Prosthecomicrobium sp. N25: one gene and its partner. The protein of the gene in region 1 binds, or shares a complex with, the protein of each later gene. Links are inferred from orthologs where the notes say so. Each region holds a gene or a part of one and is shown in the gene's direction. Other genes may lie near its edges. The genes, in order: WBG79_RS21640 and WBG79_RS00980.

Region 1 (8,381 bases):
GCGCGCTCGCGACAGGTCCGGGCGGACGTCAGGGAAGCCTCAGAAAGGATTCCAGGTCGCGTTGGGGGTGAACTTGAGATAGCCGAGGTTGACGCCGAGCCGGGCCCCGACGCCGGCGCGGACCGGAACGACGTAGATGTTGCCGCTGGCGAGCGCCGTCATGCCGAAGCCGCCGATGAAGTAGACCGAGCCGTCGACGCCGCCGAAGCGCTGGTAGATGGCGTCCACCGCGGGCAGATTGTAGACGAGCATCATGGTCCGCGCGCCCTCGCCGCCGAAGTCCCAGCCGATCGACGGGCCCTGCCAGAAGATCCGGTGCTGGCCCTGGTCGCGCGTGTGGAGCGTGCCTTCGCCGTAACGCAGGCCGGCCGCGATCGCCCCGGCGCCCTCCTCGCCGAGGATATAGCCGTTCGGCTGGCCGTACTGGGACACCGCCTTCTCGAGGACGGTCGCGAGCCCGCCCGAGACGTTGCCGAAGAACTTGTGGCCGGTCGAGACCAGTTCGTTGACCGTGTAGGTGCTGTTGGTCTGCGCGCCGGCGGGGGCCGCGGCGAGCGCCAGGGCGGCCATGGCCGCGAGCATGAACTTCGTGAACCAGTGCCGAAGCATGGACTTTGACCCTCGTGTCGGACGCCTTGGCCCTGTCGGTCGGGCTCGCCTTTAACGGGAGCTCCAGGTCTTGCCGGTATCGTCGCACCGGTCGAGCGGCGGACGAATCATTCATGGACGAGTTTAGCGGAAATCGGGCGAAGCCAGGGCGACGGCCGCCCCAGGTGTTGAGAGGGGGCCGGCGGGCCGCCGCCGTCGCGCTCCTGGCGATCGTCCCGCTGGCGCCGGCGCTGGCGGCCGGCGGGGGCGGGCACGGGTCGGAACCGGCCGCGGCCGCGGGGCCGCCGCCGCCCGGACCGCCCCGGCCGAAACCCGCCTATGCCCCGCCGCCGAAGCTCGAGGCCGTGGTCGTCGCCCCGCGGCTGCCGCGCATGACCGCCGATCCGCGGACCGGCATTGCCATCGGGGGCATCGATCCGGTCAGCTATTTCGTGGAGCCGGAGCCGCGGGAGGGCGCCCCCCGCTTCGAACTGGAGTGGCGGGGGGCGACCTGGCGTTTCCTGAACGAGGGCAACCTGATGGCCTTCCGGGCCGACCCGGAGGTCTACGCGCCCCGCTTCTCGGGCCTCTGCGTGTTCCAGCTCGCCGCCGGCCTGATCGCCGAGGCGGAGCCCGGGCACTGGGTGATCCACCGGGACCGGCTCTATCTCTTCGCCACCGCGGCCCATCGGGTCGGGTTCCTGTCCGACCCGGACGCCATGGTGGCGAGCGCGGAGGCGAACTGGCCGGACATCGCCGGGGAGCTGCCGTAAGCGGGCGCGGCGAGGCTTTCCGATGCTATGAAACGGGGGGGCGGGCGTGTATCGGTGGCAGATCCCCCGGAAGGTGATTCGGACCGCCACGGCCGAGGACCGTTCCGGAGCCACAGCCGGAGTCCAGTCCCGATGGCCGACGCCGCCGACATCGCCGCCCTCGACCTCGCCGCCCTCCTCGCCAGCCGCGTCTGCCACGACATCATCTCGCCGGTCGGGGCGATCACCAACGGCCTGGAGGTGCTCGACGAGGACGCGAGCGAGGAGATGCGGTCCTTCGCGATGGACCTCATCAAGAAGAGCGCCCGGCAGGCCTCCGCCAAGCTGCAGTTCGCGCGGCTCGCCTTCGGGGCGGCCGGGTCGGCGGGGGCCGAGATCGACCTCGGCGACGCCGAGCAGGTCACCCGCGGCTTCATGGCGGGCGAGAAGGCCTCGATCGAGTGGCATGCCGCGCGCGTCCTGATGCCGAAGAACAAGGTGAAGCTGCTGCTGAACCTCGTCCTGATCGCCACCCATGCGATCCCGCGCGGAGGCGTCATCAAGGTGACGGTGGAAGGCGAGCCGGCCCGGCCGAGCTTCCGGCTGGTCGCCACCGGCACGAACGCCCGCATCCCGCCAGGCGTCGACGGCATCCTGGTCGGACGTCTGCCCGAGCAGGCGCCCGACGCCCACATGATCCAGCCGATCTACGCCGGACTGCTCGCCCGTGCGGCGGACATGAACGTCTCGGTCGAGAAGGTCGATGACTCGGTCGTCTTCAGCGCGGTCATGGCCGAATCCTCTCCTACGTATTAACCGCCTGGTGCAATTTCTAGATTTCCGTTGGGGCAGCAAGCGTCTCTTAACGTATCGCCCGGATACTGGACCTCGACATGCGGAAAGGGCATCGGCCCGACACCGCAGACAGAGGGCAGGTAGCGGGCCATGGACGATCTGCTTCGCGAATTTCTGACGGAGACCAACGAGAGCCTCGACGTGGTCGACGTCGAACTCGTCAAATTCGAGCAGGACCCCAACAACGCCAAGATCCTGGCGAACATCTTCCGCCTCGTGCACACCATCAAGGGCACGTGCGGTTTCCTCGGCCTGCCCCGCCTCGAGGCGATCGCGCATGCGGCCGAGACGCTGATGGGCAAGTTCCGGGACGGCGTCCCGGTGACGCCGCAGGCGGTCAGCCTGGTGCTGAACTCGCTGGACCGGATCAAGTCGCTCGTCGGCGAGCTGGAGGCGACCGAGCAGGAGCCGGCCGGCTCGGACGAGGACCTGATCTCCCTGCTCGAGCAGATGGCCGAGGGCAAGATGCCGGCCGCCGCGGCGCCGCCGCCCCCGGTCGCCGAAGCCCCTCCCGCGCCGAAGCTCGTCCAGGCCGACGGGCCCAAGCACACCGAGGGAGAACTCGTCTACCAGGTCCTGGAGCGCCCCCTGCGTCCGGGCGAGGTCTCGCTCGACGAGCTGGAGCGCGCGTTCCGGGAGACGGACGCCGACGTTCCGCTCGCCCGTCAGGCCGAGGCCAAGATCGAGGCTCAGCACAAGAAGGAAGCCGCCGCCGCTAAGGACCCCGAAAAGCGCGACGGCAAGGACGGCGACGGCGAAGCCGGCGGCAAGGCCGGGTCCGTGGCCCAGCAGAGCATCCGCGTCTCGGTCGACACGCTCGAGCACCTGATGACCATGGTCTCGGAGCTCGTGCTGACGCGCAACCAGCTCCTCGAGATCGTGCGGCGCCATGAGGACTCCGAGTTCAAGGTCCCGCTGCAGCGGCTCTCCAACGTCACGGCCGAGCTGCAGGAAGGGGTCATGAAGACCCGCATGCAGCCGATCGGAAACGCCTGGCAGAAGCTGCCGCGGGTCGTGCGCGACCTGGCCCAGGAGCTCGGCAAGCAGATCGAGCTCGAGATGATCGGGCAGGACACCGAGCTCGACCGGCAGGTGCTGGAGCTGATCAAGGACCCGCTCACCCACATGGTGCGCAACTCGGCCGATCACGGCCTGGAGACGCCCGAGCAGCGCAAGGCGGCGGGCAAGCCGGAGAAGGGCACCATCAAGCTCTCGGCCTACCACGAGGGCGGCCACATCATCATCGAGATCGCCGACGACGGCCGCGGCCTGAACGTCGACAAGATCAGGCAGAAGGTCGTCGAGAACGGGCTCGCCACCGAGGCCGAGCTCGAGAAGATGACCGAGCAGCAGATCAACAAGTTCATCTTCGCGCCGGGCTTCTCGACGGCCTCGAAGGTCACCAACGTGTCCGGTCGCGGCGTGGGGATGGACGTCGTCAAGACGAACATCGATGCGATCGGCGGCACGGTCGACCTGAGGAGCGCCCAGGGCCAGGGCACCAACTTCACGATCAAGATCCCGCTGACGCTCGCCATCGTGTCGACGCTGATCGTGGAATCGGCCGGCGACCGTTTCGCGATCCCGCAGCTCTCCGTCGTCGAGCTGGTGCGGGCGCAGTCGAATACCGAACACCGCATCGAGCGCATCCGCGACACGCCGGTGCTGCGCCTGCGCAACAAGCTCCTGCCGCTGGTGCACCTCTCCAGGCTCCTCGGCATCTCGAGCCTCGATCCGGCCAAGCAGGAGAAGTCCGAGGACGACGGCTTCATCGTCGTCATGCTGGTCGGCAACCAGACCTTCGGCCTCGTGGTCGACGCGGTGTTCCACACCGAGGAAATCGTCGTGAAGCCGATGTCGACGATGCTGCGGCACATCACGATGTTCTCGGGCAACACGATCCTGGGCGACGGCTCGGTGATCATGATTATCGACCCGAACGGCATCGCGCAGGCGCTCGGCGGGGTCGCCGGTACGCAGGTCAACGACGAGCGCGGGTCGGAGGAGGAGAGGGCGCGCGAGGACGCGCAGACCATCTCCATGCTGCTCTTCCGGGCCGGGTCGATGGAACCCAAGGCGGTCCCGCTCTCGCTGGTCACGCGCCTCGAGGAGTTCTCGGTCGACAAGGTCGAGCACTCGAACGGACGCGACCTGGTGCAGTATCGCGGCTCGCTGATGCCGCTCGTCTACTTCGACGAGATGATGCAGCGCAAGTCGGAGGGCAGCCTGCCGATGCTCGTCTTCTCGGATGCCGGCCGGTCCATGGGGCTGGTGGTGGACGAGATCATCGACATCGTCGAGGACCGGCTCGACATCCAGGTCGGTTCTGAGCGTCCGGGCGTGCTGGGCTCGGCCGTCATCAAGGGCAAGGCGACGGAGGTGGTCGACATCGGCTACTACCTGCCGCAGGCCTTCGAGGACTGGTTCCGCCGCAAGGAGCTGAAGCAGGAGGCGCTCACCCGCACGCTGCTGTTCGTCGACGACGCGGCCTTCTTCCGCAACATGCTCGGGCCCGTGCTGAAGGCGGCCGGCTTCAACGTGACGAGCGTCGAGTCCGCCGTCGACGCCCTCAAGCTCTTCGACGAGGGCCGCCGCTACGACGTGGTCGTCTCCGACATCGAGATGCCGGACATGAACGGCTACGAGTTCGCCGAGACGCTGAAGCGGCATCCCAAGTTCCGCGCGATCCCGATCCTCGCCCTGTCGGCGATCTGCACGCCGGCTTCGATCGAGCGCGGCCGGCAGGCCGGCTTCGACGACTACATCGCCAAGTTCGACCGGGCCGGCCTGATCGCCGCGCTGAAAGAGGTCACCACCTACGACTACGGAGTCGCGGCATGAGCGAGGACATCTCCAGCCTCACGGATTCGGTGCAGTACGTCACCGTCGTGATCGGGGGGCAGCTGTTCGGGCTGCCGATCGAGCGCGTCCACGACGTCTTCATGCCGGAATCGATCACCCGGGTGCCGCTGTCGCGGCCCGAAATCGCGGGCGTCCTCAACCTGCGCGGCCGGATCGTCACGTCGATCGACATGCGCAAGCGCCTGCACCTGCCGCCGCGTGCGGAAGGGGGCCACGCCATGGCGGTGGGCATCGAGCACAAGGGCGAATCCTACGGGCTCCTGATCGACAACGTCGGGGAGGTCCTGACGCTGCCGACGGCGGGGCGCGAGCCGAACCCGGTCAACCTGGACTCGCGCTGGGCGTCGATCTCGGGCGGCGTCCATCGCCTGAACGGGCAGCTGATGGTCATCCTCGACGTCGACCGCGTGCTCGGCGGGATGGCCGAGAGCCTGGCCGCATGACGGCGATCCGAAGCGGGGACATGGAGAGGGCTTCGATGAAGTACTGCCTGGTGGTCGACGATTCGAGCGTGATCCGGAAGGTCGCGCGGCGGATCCTCGAGGATCTGTCCTTCGAGATCATGGAGGCCGAGGACGGCAAGCAGGCCCTCGATCTCTGCCGCAAGCAGATGCCGGACGCCATCCTGCTCGACTGGAACATGCCCGTCATGGACGGCATGGAATTCCTCAGCACGCTCCGGCGCGAGCCGGGCGGAACGGACCCGAAGGTCGTGTTCTGCACCACCGAGAACGACGTGGCGCACATCGCCAAGGCCATGCGGGCCGGCGCCAACGAATACATCATGAAGCCCTTCGATCGCGAGATCGTCGAGGCCAAATTCGCCGAAGTCGGCCTGATCTGAGCGGGGTTCCATGTCCTTGACCGCAAGTGCCGTCACCCCGGGCGCCGGCACCGTCACCGATCCCGTCCGCGTGATGATCGTCGACGACGCCGTCGTGGTGCGGGGTCTGATCGGGCGTTGGATCGACGAGGACCCGGCGCTTGCCGTGGTCGCCAGCCACCGCAACGGCAAGCTCGCCGTGGACGACGTGCTCCGCTCCAATCCGGACGTGGTCGTGCTCGACGTCGAGATGCCGGAGATGGACGGCCTCACGGCCCTGCCGCTGCTCTTGAAGGCCAAGCCTGGGCTGGTCGTCGTGATGGCGTCCACCCTGACCCGCCGCAATGCCGAGATCAGCCTGAAATGCCTGGCGCTCGGGGCGGCCGACTACGTGCCGAAGCCGGAATCCAACAGCTCGGTCTCGACGTCCCCGGAGTTCAAGACGGAGATCCTCTCCAAGGTGAAGGCCCTGGGCATGCGGGCCCGGCAGAGGGCCGGACGGCCGGTGGGCGGTGCCGCCCCGGCGCGCCCGGGCCCGCCGATGGCGCATGCGCCCTCGCCCGCCCGCACGCCCTTCTCGCAGGCCGCCGCCCCGCAACGGGTCTCCGCGACCGCCGCCCCGTCGGCGATGACGCGGCAGGGCGCCTCGATCGTGACGCGGTCCTATTCGACCGTCTCGCCGCGGGTGGTCCTGATCGGTTCGTCGACCGGCGGGCCGCAGGCGCTCACCCGCCTCTTCGGCGAGATCGGCAAGTCGATCGCCAACCTGCCCGTGCTCGTCACCCAGCACATGCCGCCGACGTTCACGGCCATCCTGGCCGAGCACCTGACGAAGGCCTCCGGGCGCCGCGCGGCGGAAGGCGTGCACGGCGAGCCGCTGATGCCCGGACGGATCTACGTCGCTCCCGGCGGCAAGCACATGGTGATCGGCAAGGACGGCGGCGACACCGTCGTCCAGCTCAACGACCTGCCGCCGGTCAACTTCTGCAAGCCTGCGGTCGACCCGCTCTTCCAGAGCGCCGTGCCGATCTACGGGGCCGCGATCCTGTCGGTCGTGCTTACAGGCATGGGCCACGACGGTGCGGCCGGCGCCAAGACGATCGCGCAGGCCGGTGGCAGCGTGATCGCCCAGGACGAGGAGACCAGCGTGGTGTGGGGCATGCCGGGGGCGGTCGCTCAGGCCGGCGCCGCGTCGGAGATCCTGGCCCTCGACCAGATCGGCCCCAAGATCGTGCGGATCCTGAGCGGAGGCCGGGCGTGACACCTTCCGACTACGACTACCTGCGCGCCTTCCTGAAGAGCCGCTCCGGGCTGGTCCTCACCAACGAAAAGCAGTACCTCATCGAGAGCCGCCTGCAGCCGGTGGCCCGCAAGGTCGGCCTTGCGTCGATCTCGGCGCTGGTGATGCGCCTCAAGGAGCCCGGCTCGGCCCAGCTCCAGGAGGCGGTCGTCGAGGCGATGACCACCAACGAGTCGTTCTTCTTCCGCGACAAGGTGCCGTTCGAGCACTTCACCCAGGTGATGCTGCCCCACATGCTGCAGGCGCGGGCCAAGGACCGCCGCCTGCGGATCTGGTGCGCGGCGGCTTCGACGGGACAGGAGCCCTACAGCCTCGCCATGTGCCTCAAGGAGGCGGAGGCGCGGCTGGCGGGCTGGCGGATCGAGATCATCGGCACCGACATCTCCAACGAGGTGCTCGAGAAGGCCAAGGCCGGGATCTACAGCCAGTTCGAGGTGCAGCGCGGGCTGCCGATCGCCAATCTCCTTAAGTTCTTCAAGCAGACCGGGGAGATGTGGCAAGTCTCCTCCGAGCTCCGCTCGATGATCCAGTACCGGCGGTTGAACCTTCTGGAGAATTTCTCCAGCCTCGGCCAGTTCGACATCGTCTTCTGCCGCAACGTGCTGATCTACTTCGACAACGAGACCAAGATCGATATCCTCACCCGGATCCGCCGTCAGATGACCGAGGACGCCTTCCTGGTCCTTGGGGCGGCCGAGACGGTGGTCGGGCTGACCGACGCGTTCAAGCCCATGCAGGACAGGCGCGGCCTCTACGTCATCAACAGGCCCATGGAGCGGCCGCAACTGGCGGCGACCGGCACGTCGGGTGCCCCGGGACCCGGGCCCGCGGGCAGCCAGAGGCTCGGGAGCTTCGGCTTCGGGGTCCGCTGAAGAACGCCGCCCGGAGACCCTCTTGGCTGTCGACCTCACGCTCCTGGAAAGGATCGACGCCCAGCGCCGACGCGACGGCCTCCTTACGGTGGCGGAGATCGTGGATCGCGTCGGGGCGACGAACCGGGTCTACGATCCGTTCTCCCTCATCGTCTCCCGCGGCGTCACGATCGGACGGGGGAACGTCTTCCATCCGGCCGTCTCGCTGATGGCGTCCGCCGATGCGGAGCTGACCATCGGCGACGAGAACATCTTCCATCCGCTGACCGCCATGTCGGCCGAGAGCGGACCGCTGGCGGTCGGGTCGGGCAACCAGTTCGGGGAGGGCG
Region 2 (8,010 bases), on another replicon or contig:
TCGTCGTCGACCGTGAAGGGGATCGTCGGGTCGATGCCGCGCGCCTGCAGGGTCCGCGCATGGTGCATCCAGGCCTCGAAGTCCTCGCGGCCGTGGCCCGGGGCGGTGTGGACAAAGCCGGTGCCCGCATCGTCGGAGACGTGGTCGCCCTCGAGCATGGGCACCATGAAGCCGTAGCCGAGAGCGGCGAGCGGGTGCTTGCAGGCGATGCCGGCGAGATCATGCTCCGAGAGCGCCTCGCGCTTCTCGAAGGAGTCCACCTTCGCGGCGCGCATCACCTCCTCGGCCAGCCGGTCGGCGAGGATCAGGCGGTCGCCGGCCTTCGCCCAATTGCCTTCCGGCGCGGCCGTCACCTCGTAGACCCCGTAGGCGACCTTGGACGAATACGCGATGGCGCGGTTGCCCGGGATGGTCCAGGGGGTCGTCGTCCAGATGACCACCGAGGCGCCGGCCACTGCGGCCGGGCCGACCACCACCGGGAACTTCACCCAGATCGTGTCCGACTGGTAGTCCTGGTACTCGACCTCGGCCTCGGCGAGCGCGGTCTTCTCGACGACCGACCACATGACCGGCTTGGAGCCGCGGTAGAGCTGGCCCGAGACCGCGAACTTCTGCAGCTCGGTGGCGATCACGGCCTCGGCCTCGTAGGCCATGGTCAGGTAGGGGTTTTCGAAGTCGCCCTCGACGCCGAGCCGCTTGAACTCGGCCGCCTGCACGCCGATCCAGTGCTCGGCGAACTGCCGGCACTCCTTGCGGAACTCGACCGCCGGCACCTCGTCCTTGTTGCGGCCCTTGGCGCGGTACTGCTCCTCGATCTTCCATTCGATGGGCAGGCCGTGGCAGTCCCAGCCGGGGACGTAGTTGGAGTCGTAGCCCTCCATCTGCTTGAAGCGCGTGATGACGTCCTTGAGGATCTTGTTGAGCGCGTGGCCGATGTGGAGGTTGCCGTTGGCGTACGGCGGGCCGTCGTGCAGCACGAACAGGGGGCGGCCCTTGGCGGCCTCGCGCAGGCGGCGGTACAGGCCCGTCGACTGCCAGCGCTCCAGGATCTTCGGCTCCTTCTCGGGCAGGCCGGCGCGCATGGGGAAGTCGGTGACGGGGAGGAAGAGCGTCTCCGAATAGTCTCGGGTCGCGGAGGCGGACGTGTCGTTCATCGGTCAACTCGGATCGGACGGGACAGGGGCGGCGGCCTCGAGGGGCCGCGCCGCGGGGCGAGGCTTAGGAAGTCCCGGACCTCGACCGGGTCGCGATCAGGCGCGCCCGGAGGAGGCCGGGCCCGTAATTCGGCGGAGGTCCCGCCCGGTCGCGTGAAGCCGACGCATGCGTGCTCGTTCCCGAGGTCGAAGGATGGCGGCGGTTCTACCAGCGCCGGGGCGGTTGGGGAAGCCCGGATCGCGCCTCGTCACGCGGCCTTGCCCGCCTCGCGCCGCACGATCGCCAGGCCCGAGCCGACGATCAGGACGATGCCGGCCCAGGTCGGCCCGTCCGGGAAGTCGCCGAAGACCAGGAAGCCGAGGGTCGTGGCGCTGATGATCTCCAGGTAGTTGAGCGGCGCCAGCACGGCGGCCGGCGCGCTCTCGAAGGCCTTGACCACGAGCCCGTGGGTGACGAGCGAGATCAGGCCGATGCCGAGGAACATCAGCCAGTCGGAGCCGGCCGGCATGCGCGCCGCGGCGCCCTCGAGGCCGAGGAGGGTCGCGACCGCGAGCGCGGCGCCGAGCAGGAGCGTGCCGCCGAGGCCGGTGACGAACTGGGTCGCCATCAGGGTGCCGGTGCCGGCCAGGATGCGGGTGATCAGGAGGTAGCCGGAGAACAGGCAGGCGGTGCCGAGCGGCATCAGCGCGTGGATGCCGAAGACCTGCCAGCTCGGGCGCACGATGACGAGCGCACCCAGGAAGCCGACCGCGCAGGCCAGCCAGCGGCGGCGGTCGACCCGCTCCTTGAGAACCAGGGCCGACAGGGCGGTCAGGATCATGGGCTGGACGAAGAAGACCGCCAGGGCGTCGGTGAGCGGCATGACGCGGAGCGCGGTGAAGAACAGGAGCGTCGCCCCGGCGAGGCAGAAGCCGCGCATGAGGTGGACCCCGAAGCGGGGCGGCAGGAGCGTGCGGAGCGCGCCGGTGGCCGCCGCGAAGGCCAGGGCGAGCAGCATCTGGACGAGCATGCGCCCGAAGGCGACCTCCAGGGGCGGCAGGCGCTGGGCGAGCAGCTTGGCGAGGATGTCCATGGCCGGCACGATCACCATCGCGGCGGTCATCAGCCCCATGCCGCGGAGCGTCTGCGCATCCCGCGCCGGGCCGGCGGCGGCGAGGCTCACGGGTCTTCGCCGAGGGCGCGGTCGAGGGCCGTGCCGGGGCCGACGGCGCCGAGCACCGCGCGCGCCTCGGCGGTGTCCCGGTGCATCTGTGCCACGAGCGCCTCGACGCCGTCGAAGCGCTGCTCGGGCCGGAGCCAGGACACGAAGGTGACGACCGCGGTGCGGCCGTAGAGGTCGCCGGCGAAATCGAGGAGGTAGGTCTCGAGCAGCGGGGCGCCGTTGTCGAACTGGGGCCGCCGGCCGTAGCTGGCGACGCCCTGGTGGACCGCGGCGCCGACCGCGACCGTGACGGCGTAGATCCCGTGGCGCAGGCGGCAGTCCGGGCCGAGGCGCATGTTGGCGGTCGGGAAGCCGAGCTCGCGGCCGCGCTTCTCGCCGTGCACCACCTCGGCCTCGACGAACCAGCGGTAGCCGAGCAGGCCCTGGGCGAGGCCGAGATCGCCCGCCGCGAGCGCGTCGCGGATGCGGCTCGACGAGACCGGCTCGGCGCCCTCGTCCGCGAAGGCCTCGACGATCTCCACCGAGAAGCCGTCCCGGGCGCCGCGCGCGGCCAGGAAGGCCGGCGAGCCGCCACGGGCGCGGCCGAAGTGAAAGTCGTAGCCGACCACCGCGTCGGTGATGCCCAGGCGGCCGAGCAGGATGTCGGACACGAAGGCGTCCGCCTCGATGGATGCGAAGGCGCGGTCGAAGGGGACGACCAGGAGGCCGTCGAGGCCCAGCGCCCGCATCAGGCGGGCCTTGGGGCCGGGCGGGGTCAGCCGGAATACGGGCTGGTCGGGCCTGAAGACGGTGCGCGGATGCGGCTCGAAGGTCATGGCCAGCACCGGCCGGCCGGCGGCCTGCCCGCGATCCAGCGCCTCCGCGAGAACCGCCTGGTGGCCGCGATGGACGCCGTCGAAGTTGCCGATGGCGACGACGCCGCCCGTCAGCGCGGCCGGGATCGCGTCCAGGGTCTCGACCAGATGGAACGGGCGCCGGTCCGCGGCGGCGGGATCATGCATGTCGCTTCGGCTGTCCGGCTGACGAACGGGTCGGCCGGACCCTGCCCCGCCGGGTTTCTCCGGTCAAGCCGTGCGAAGGGCGGTCAGGCCGCCTGCGGGCGGCTCGGCACCATGACGGTCGCCTCGCCCTCGAGCACCACCTGGCCGTCGACCGAACATTCGCAGTGCAGCCGGCAACGGCGGCCCTTCTCGACGAGTTCGATCACCTCCACGTCGACCACCACAACGTCGCCGATGCGGACGGGGCCCTTGAAGTTGAGGGTCTGGGACATGTAGACGGCGCCCGGCCCGGGCAGGCGGGTGCCGAGGATCGCCGAGATCAGGCTCGCGGTGTAGAGCCCGTGGGCGATGCGCTGGCCGAAGCGCGTCTTCGAGGCATAGACGTCGGAGAGATGCAGCGGGTTGTCGTCGCCGGAGATCTGGGCGAAGCCGACGACGTCCGAGTCCATCACGGTCTTCATGATGGTTTCGCGCATGCCGACCTTCAGGTCCTCGAAATGATAGGTCTTCAGGATGGGGATCGTCATGTCGCCTTGGGTCCGCGTTCGGCCGGGATGGCGCGGAGGCTAGGATCGGGGTGGGGGCCGCGCAAGTCGACATATTGTCGTGTCCCGGCGGCGCGTGGTCGCGCGGCTTTCTCTCATGACCCAACGTCATTTCTCCTATTAACGGAATTTTCTGAAGGTCAGTCGTATGTTGGCGGCGGGCAGAGGGAGGGGGCACGCTAGGAGCCCTCGACCAGGACCGATTGAATGACCGGACTTCGGAGTAAAGGGGATTTCCGAAGCCCAAGAGTGGAGTATGCAGATGGCGCTCGATCTTTCGATGCCGATCCTGGTGGTTGACGATTACAAAACCATGATCCGGATTATCCGGAACCTCCTGAAGCAGCTCGGCTTCGAGGACGTGGACGAGGCCGCCGACGGCACCGAGGCTTTCGCCAAGATGAAGGAGCGCCGCTACGGCCTCGTCATCTCGGACTGGAACATGGAGCCGATGACCGGATACGAGCTCCTGAAGCACGTCCGCGCCGATACGTCGCTGGGCAAGACGCCGTTCATCATGGTCACGGCGGAATCCAAGACCGAGAACGTGATCGCCGCCAAGAAGGCGGGCGTCAACAACTACATCGTGAAGCCGTTCAACGCGCAGACGCTGAAGGGCAAGATCGAAGCGGTCTTCAACGACTGACGAGCTCGACCCTGCGGGGCGCGCGAGGGACCGCGGCGGGTGCCATACCCGCCGGTCGGGCGAGGAGTCACATCATGGCTGAGGCCGCGACGGCCCAAATCGAACGCCTCGTCGAGTTCCTGCAGAAGGGCCGCGAGGACGTCAGGCTGCACGACGTCATCGATCTCGCTGAGAGGATGGCGCAGGTGCTCGACGACGCGGTCGCGGGCACGGACGCCATGCTGTACGGCGAATTCCGCGCCATCCTGGCCGAAATTTCGACCCTGAAGCGCGAGGTCGCCCAGCTCGGCCCGGACCAGTTCCGCTTCGACCGCATCCCCGAGGCCGGGCGCGAGCTCGACGCGGTCGTAGAAGCCACCCAGGAGGCGACCGAGACCATCATGTCGGCCGCCGAGGCCATCATGGGGGCGGACGCGTCCGACCCGGAGGCCTACAAGGCGCTGGTCGACGAGAAGATGATCCTGGTCTTCGAGGCCTGCTCGTTCCAGGACCTGACCGGGCAGCGCATCCGCAAGGTGGTCAAGACCCTGAACTGGATCGAGAGCCGCATCACCAACATCGGCCGCAAGCTGAACATCGCGGACGGGCCCGCGGAAGATATCGAGGAGACCGAGGACGAGCGGCGGATGCGCGAGCTCATCCTGCACGGGCCCCAGCACAAGGGCCAAGGCGTCAGCCAGACGGCGGTCGACGACTTCTTCGCGAGCTCCGACCAGGACGACATCGACAAGCTGTTCTCGTAACGGGGGCCTCGGGCACGGAGCGACCCGCAGGCGAGCCCTAGGACTCGATGGCGGGTCCTACTGCCTCTGCAGGATCGCGCGGCCGAGCGCGCTGCGGCGCGGGTCGGCCGGATTGCGCGGCTCGGCCGGACGCGGCTCGCCCGCCCCGGCCCGCCCGCCCGGCGGGACCGGCCGCCCGGCCGGCGCCGCGGCGGGCCGCGACGGGGCGGCCGCGGCAGGCTCGGGCTCGGCGGTCTGCAGGACCTCGCTGCGCACAGGGCGCGGCGGCGAGAAGACGAAGCCCTGCCCGTAGCGCACCCCGTAGTCCAGGACGTCGACCACCTGCGGTTCCGTCTCGATGCGGTCGATGACGAGCTCGATTCCGAAGCGGGCGAAGTAGTTGGCGAGGTCGGCCGGATGGATGTCGGTCGCCAGTTCGTCCATGCGGTTCAGCAGGCGGTCGCAGGAAATCTTCGCGAAGCGGAAGCCGCGATCGGCGAGGAGCTGGAACGAGGACTTGAGGTCCGTCACCTGGTCGATGGAGAAGCGGTAGCCGAGCCCCTGCAGGCTGCGCAGGGTCTCGAACTCGATCGGTCCGCCCTGCTTCAGGCCGCGCTGGGAGACTTCCAGGACGAGGCTGTCGGCGAGCGCGCGGTTGGCCTCCAGCACGGCGACCAGCTCGCGGGCGAAGCGCCCGTCGGCGAAGCTCGCCAGCGAGACGTTGCAGAACAGCCCGACATCTTTCGAACGGGCCGAGAGGCGGCGCAGGATCTGCACCGCCCGGACCACGATCTCCTGGTCGAGCACGGCCAAGACCCCGGTCTTCTCGGCGATGCCGATGTAGTCGGCCGGATAGAGCGTCTCGCCGTCCTCGGTGCGCAGGCGCGTCAGCGCCTCGTAGAAGCGGATCCGCCGCTGCGGCAGGGTGACGACCGGCTGCAGATAGATCTCGATGCGGCCCGCCTCGACGGCGCGGCGCACCTCCTCGGCGAGGCCGGCCTCGCCGAGATGCGCGAAGCGCTTCGGCACCAGCGGGTTCTCGTCGAGCGCGCGGGGCGGCTCCGGGGCGGGCGGTGCGGCGGGCGGCGGCGCGACCCGGGCCGGGGGCGCAGCCGGGATCGCCGAGGCCCGGGGTGCCATGCCCTGGGCGGCGCGCTGCTCCAGGTCGGCGACCGTCTCGACGACCTGCCGGACCAGCGTGCCGATCACCTCGATCTCGGCGATGACCGGCTCCAGCTCCCTGCCGGGCCGCCGGGCTCCGGCGGATTCCAGGCCGGACACCCGGCGGTCGAGATTGGCAAGGTCCTCGACGAGCCGGCCGAGCTGGCCGCCGATGCGGGCGAGGTCCGCCGACAGCCGTTCGCGCTCGCGCGTGCGGCCGGTCTGCATCTGCAGGATCAGGAGGGCGAGGAGCAGGCCGAGGGACAGGAGCCCCGTGGTGTCCCAGCCGAAACCCAGCTGGAAGCGCATCACCGCGCCGGCCGAGAGCGCGACGGCCACGATGCAGCCCGCGATGTAGAGATCGGCGATGCGCCTCATCGGTGGGTGCGCGGTCCTTTGGCCAGGCTCCTCGAGAATCACCTCGCCGACTATGCGCGATCTGGGCCCGCCGCGCCATCCGGCCGGTGCCCTTCGCGGGCCCGACCGGGTCCGTGATTTTCCGGGGCGGCGACCCATTGACCTTGCCCCGAGGGGAAGGTCCATATCGTCCGGCAGGGACTGCGAACCGGAGATCCGCACATGATTACGCTGAAGGTGGAAGGCATGACCTGCATGGGCTGCGTCAAGAGCGTCAAGAACGCCATCGGGGCGGCCGACCCGGCCGCGGCCGTCTCGGTCGACCTGGAGACCGGCAAGGTCGAGGTCGACACGAAGCTCGGCCGCGACGCGGTCGTGTCGGCGGTCGAGGCCGCCGGCTACGACGTGGCGGCGGCGGCGTGAGCCGGCCGGCGCGGGCGCTCAGCTCGTCACGCTGACGGGCGCGCCCGCGGCCCGGCGCTCGTCGGAGACGATCCGGCCATCGACGAGGTGGATGCGCCGGCGCATGGCCTCCGCGAAAGTCAGGTCATGCGTCACGGCCACGACGGTGCGGCCCTGGTCGGCGACCAGACGCGCCAGGATCTCGCGCACCTGGGCGGAGGACCTGGTGTCGAGGCTGCCGGTCGGCTCGTCGGCGAGCACCACCGGCGGATCGTTGGCGAGTGCCCGCGCGATCGCGACCCGCTGCCGCTGACCGCCGGAGAGCTGGTCCGGCAGTTTGCCGAGCTGCCCGGCGAGGCCGAGGGATTCGAGGAGTTCGGCGGCGCGCTCGCGCATTGCGCGGTCCGAGAGGCGCGCGAGCTTGCGCATGGGGATCATGACGTTGCCGAGCGCGGTGAACTCCGGCAACAGGAAGTGGAACTGGAACACGAAGCCGAGGGTGGACAGCCGCGTGGCGGCCCGCTCCGCCTCGTCCATGAGGAGGGTCGACCGGCCGCGGATCAGGACGTCGCCCTCGGTCGGCAGGTCGAGCAGGCCGAGCAGGTAGAGCAACGACGATTTCCCCGATCCGGACGGCCCGGTGACGGCGACGAACTCGCCCTCCCCGATCGCCAGGTCGATGTCGCGCACGAGCGTGGTCGGCACAACGCCCGGCAGGATGCGGGTCACCCGCCGCGCCTCGATCAGCGCCGGCCCGGCGTCCGCGCTCACGTCGCCCCCCGGATGATGTCGACCGGCTTCACCTTGGCGGCCTTGCGGGCCGGCAGGTAGCCGGCGACGCCCGCCGAGGCGAGCGCGA

What was found.
Region 2: the proteins of WBG79_RS21640 (region 1) and WBG79_RS00980 are in contact, whole or in part, in a solved structure (PDB 1A0O), measured with the Escherichia coli proteins. The link is inferred for Prosthecomicrobium sp. N25 from one-to-one orthologs.

The regions. Positions count from the first base shown.
Region 1 is NZ_JBBCAT010000003.1:507,126-515,506, reverse strand. What follows is about bases 1,951-5,236. They hold WBG79_RS21640 (hybrid sensor histidine kinase/response regulator), read left to right. Parts: upstream 1,951-2,285; coding sequence 2,286-5,036; downstream 5,037-5,236. Other genes in these bases: WBG79_RS21635 (chemotaxis protein CheW), read left to right, coding at 5,033-5,236; chpT (histidine phosphotransferase ChpT), read left to right, coding at 1,951-2,156. Outside these bases: WBG79_RS21655 (DUF1134 domain-containing protein), read right to left, coding at 40-609; WBG79_RS21650 (YHS domain-containing (seleno)protein), read left to right, coding at 723-1,361; more of chpT, read left to right, coding at 1,494-1,950; more of WBG79_RS21635, read left to right, coding at 5,237-5,500; WBG79_RS21630 (response regulator), read left to right, coding at 5,536-5,901; WBG79_RS21625 (protein-glutamate methylesterase/protein-glutamine glutaminase), read left to right, coding at 5,912-7,141; WBG79_RS21620 (CheR family methyltransferase), read left to right, coding at 7,138-8,052; WBG79_RS21615 (AraC family transcriptional regulator), read left to right, coding at 8,075-8,381. UniProt on the Escherichia coli protein: Involved in the transmission of sensory signals from the chemoreceptors to the flagellar motors. CheA is autophosphorylated; it can transfer its phosphate group to either CheB or CheY.
Region 2 is NZ_JBBCAT010000001.1:211,327-219,336, reverse strand. The notes cover bases 2,903-5,817. They hold WBG79_RS00980 (response regulator), read left to right. Parts: upstream 2,903-4,125; coding sequence 4,126-4,509; downstream 4,510-5,817. Other genes in these bases: WBG79_RS00970 (EAL domain-containing protein), read right to left, coding at 5,310-5,817; WBG79_RS00975 (protein phosphatase CheZ), read left to right, coding at 4,584-5,252; WBG79_RS00985 (MaoC family dehydratase), read right to left, coding at 3,402-3,845; WBG79_RS00990 (bifunctional riboflavin kinase/FAD synthetase), read right to left, coding at 2,903-3,318. Also shown: ileS (isoleucine--tRNA ligase), read right to left, coding at 1-1,154; WBG79_RS00995 (DMT family transporter), read right to left, coding at 1,403-2,317; more of WBG79_RS00990, read right to left, coding at 2,314-2,902; more of WBG79_RS00970, read right to left, coding at 5,818-6,770; WBG79_RS00965 (heavy-metal-associated domain-containing protein), read left to right, coding at 6,972-7,172; WBG79_RS00960 (ABC transporter ATP-binding protein), read right to left, coding at 7,191-7,922; WBG79_RS00955 (ABC transporter permease), read right to left, coding at 7,919-8,010. UniProt on the Escherichia coli protein: Involved in the transmission of sensory signals from the chemoreceptors to the flagellar motors.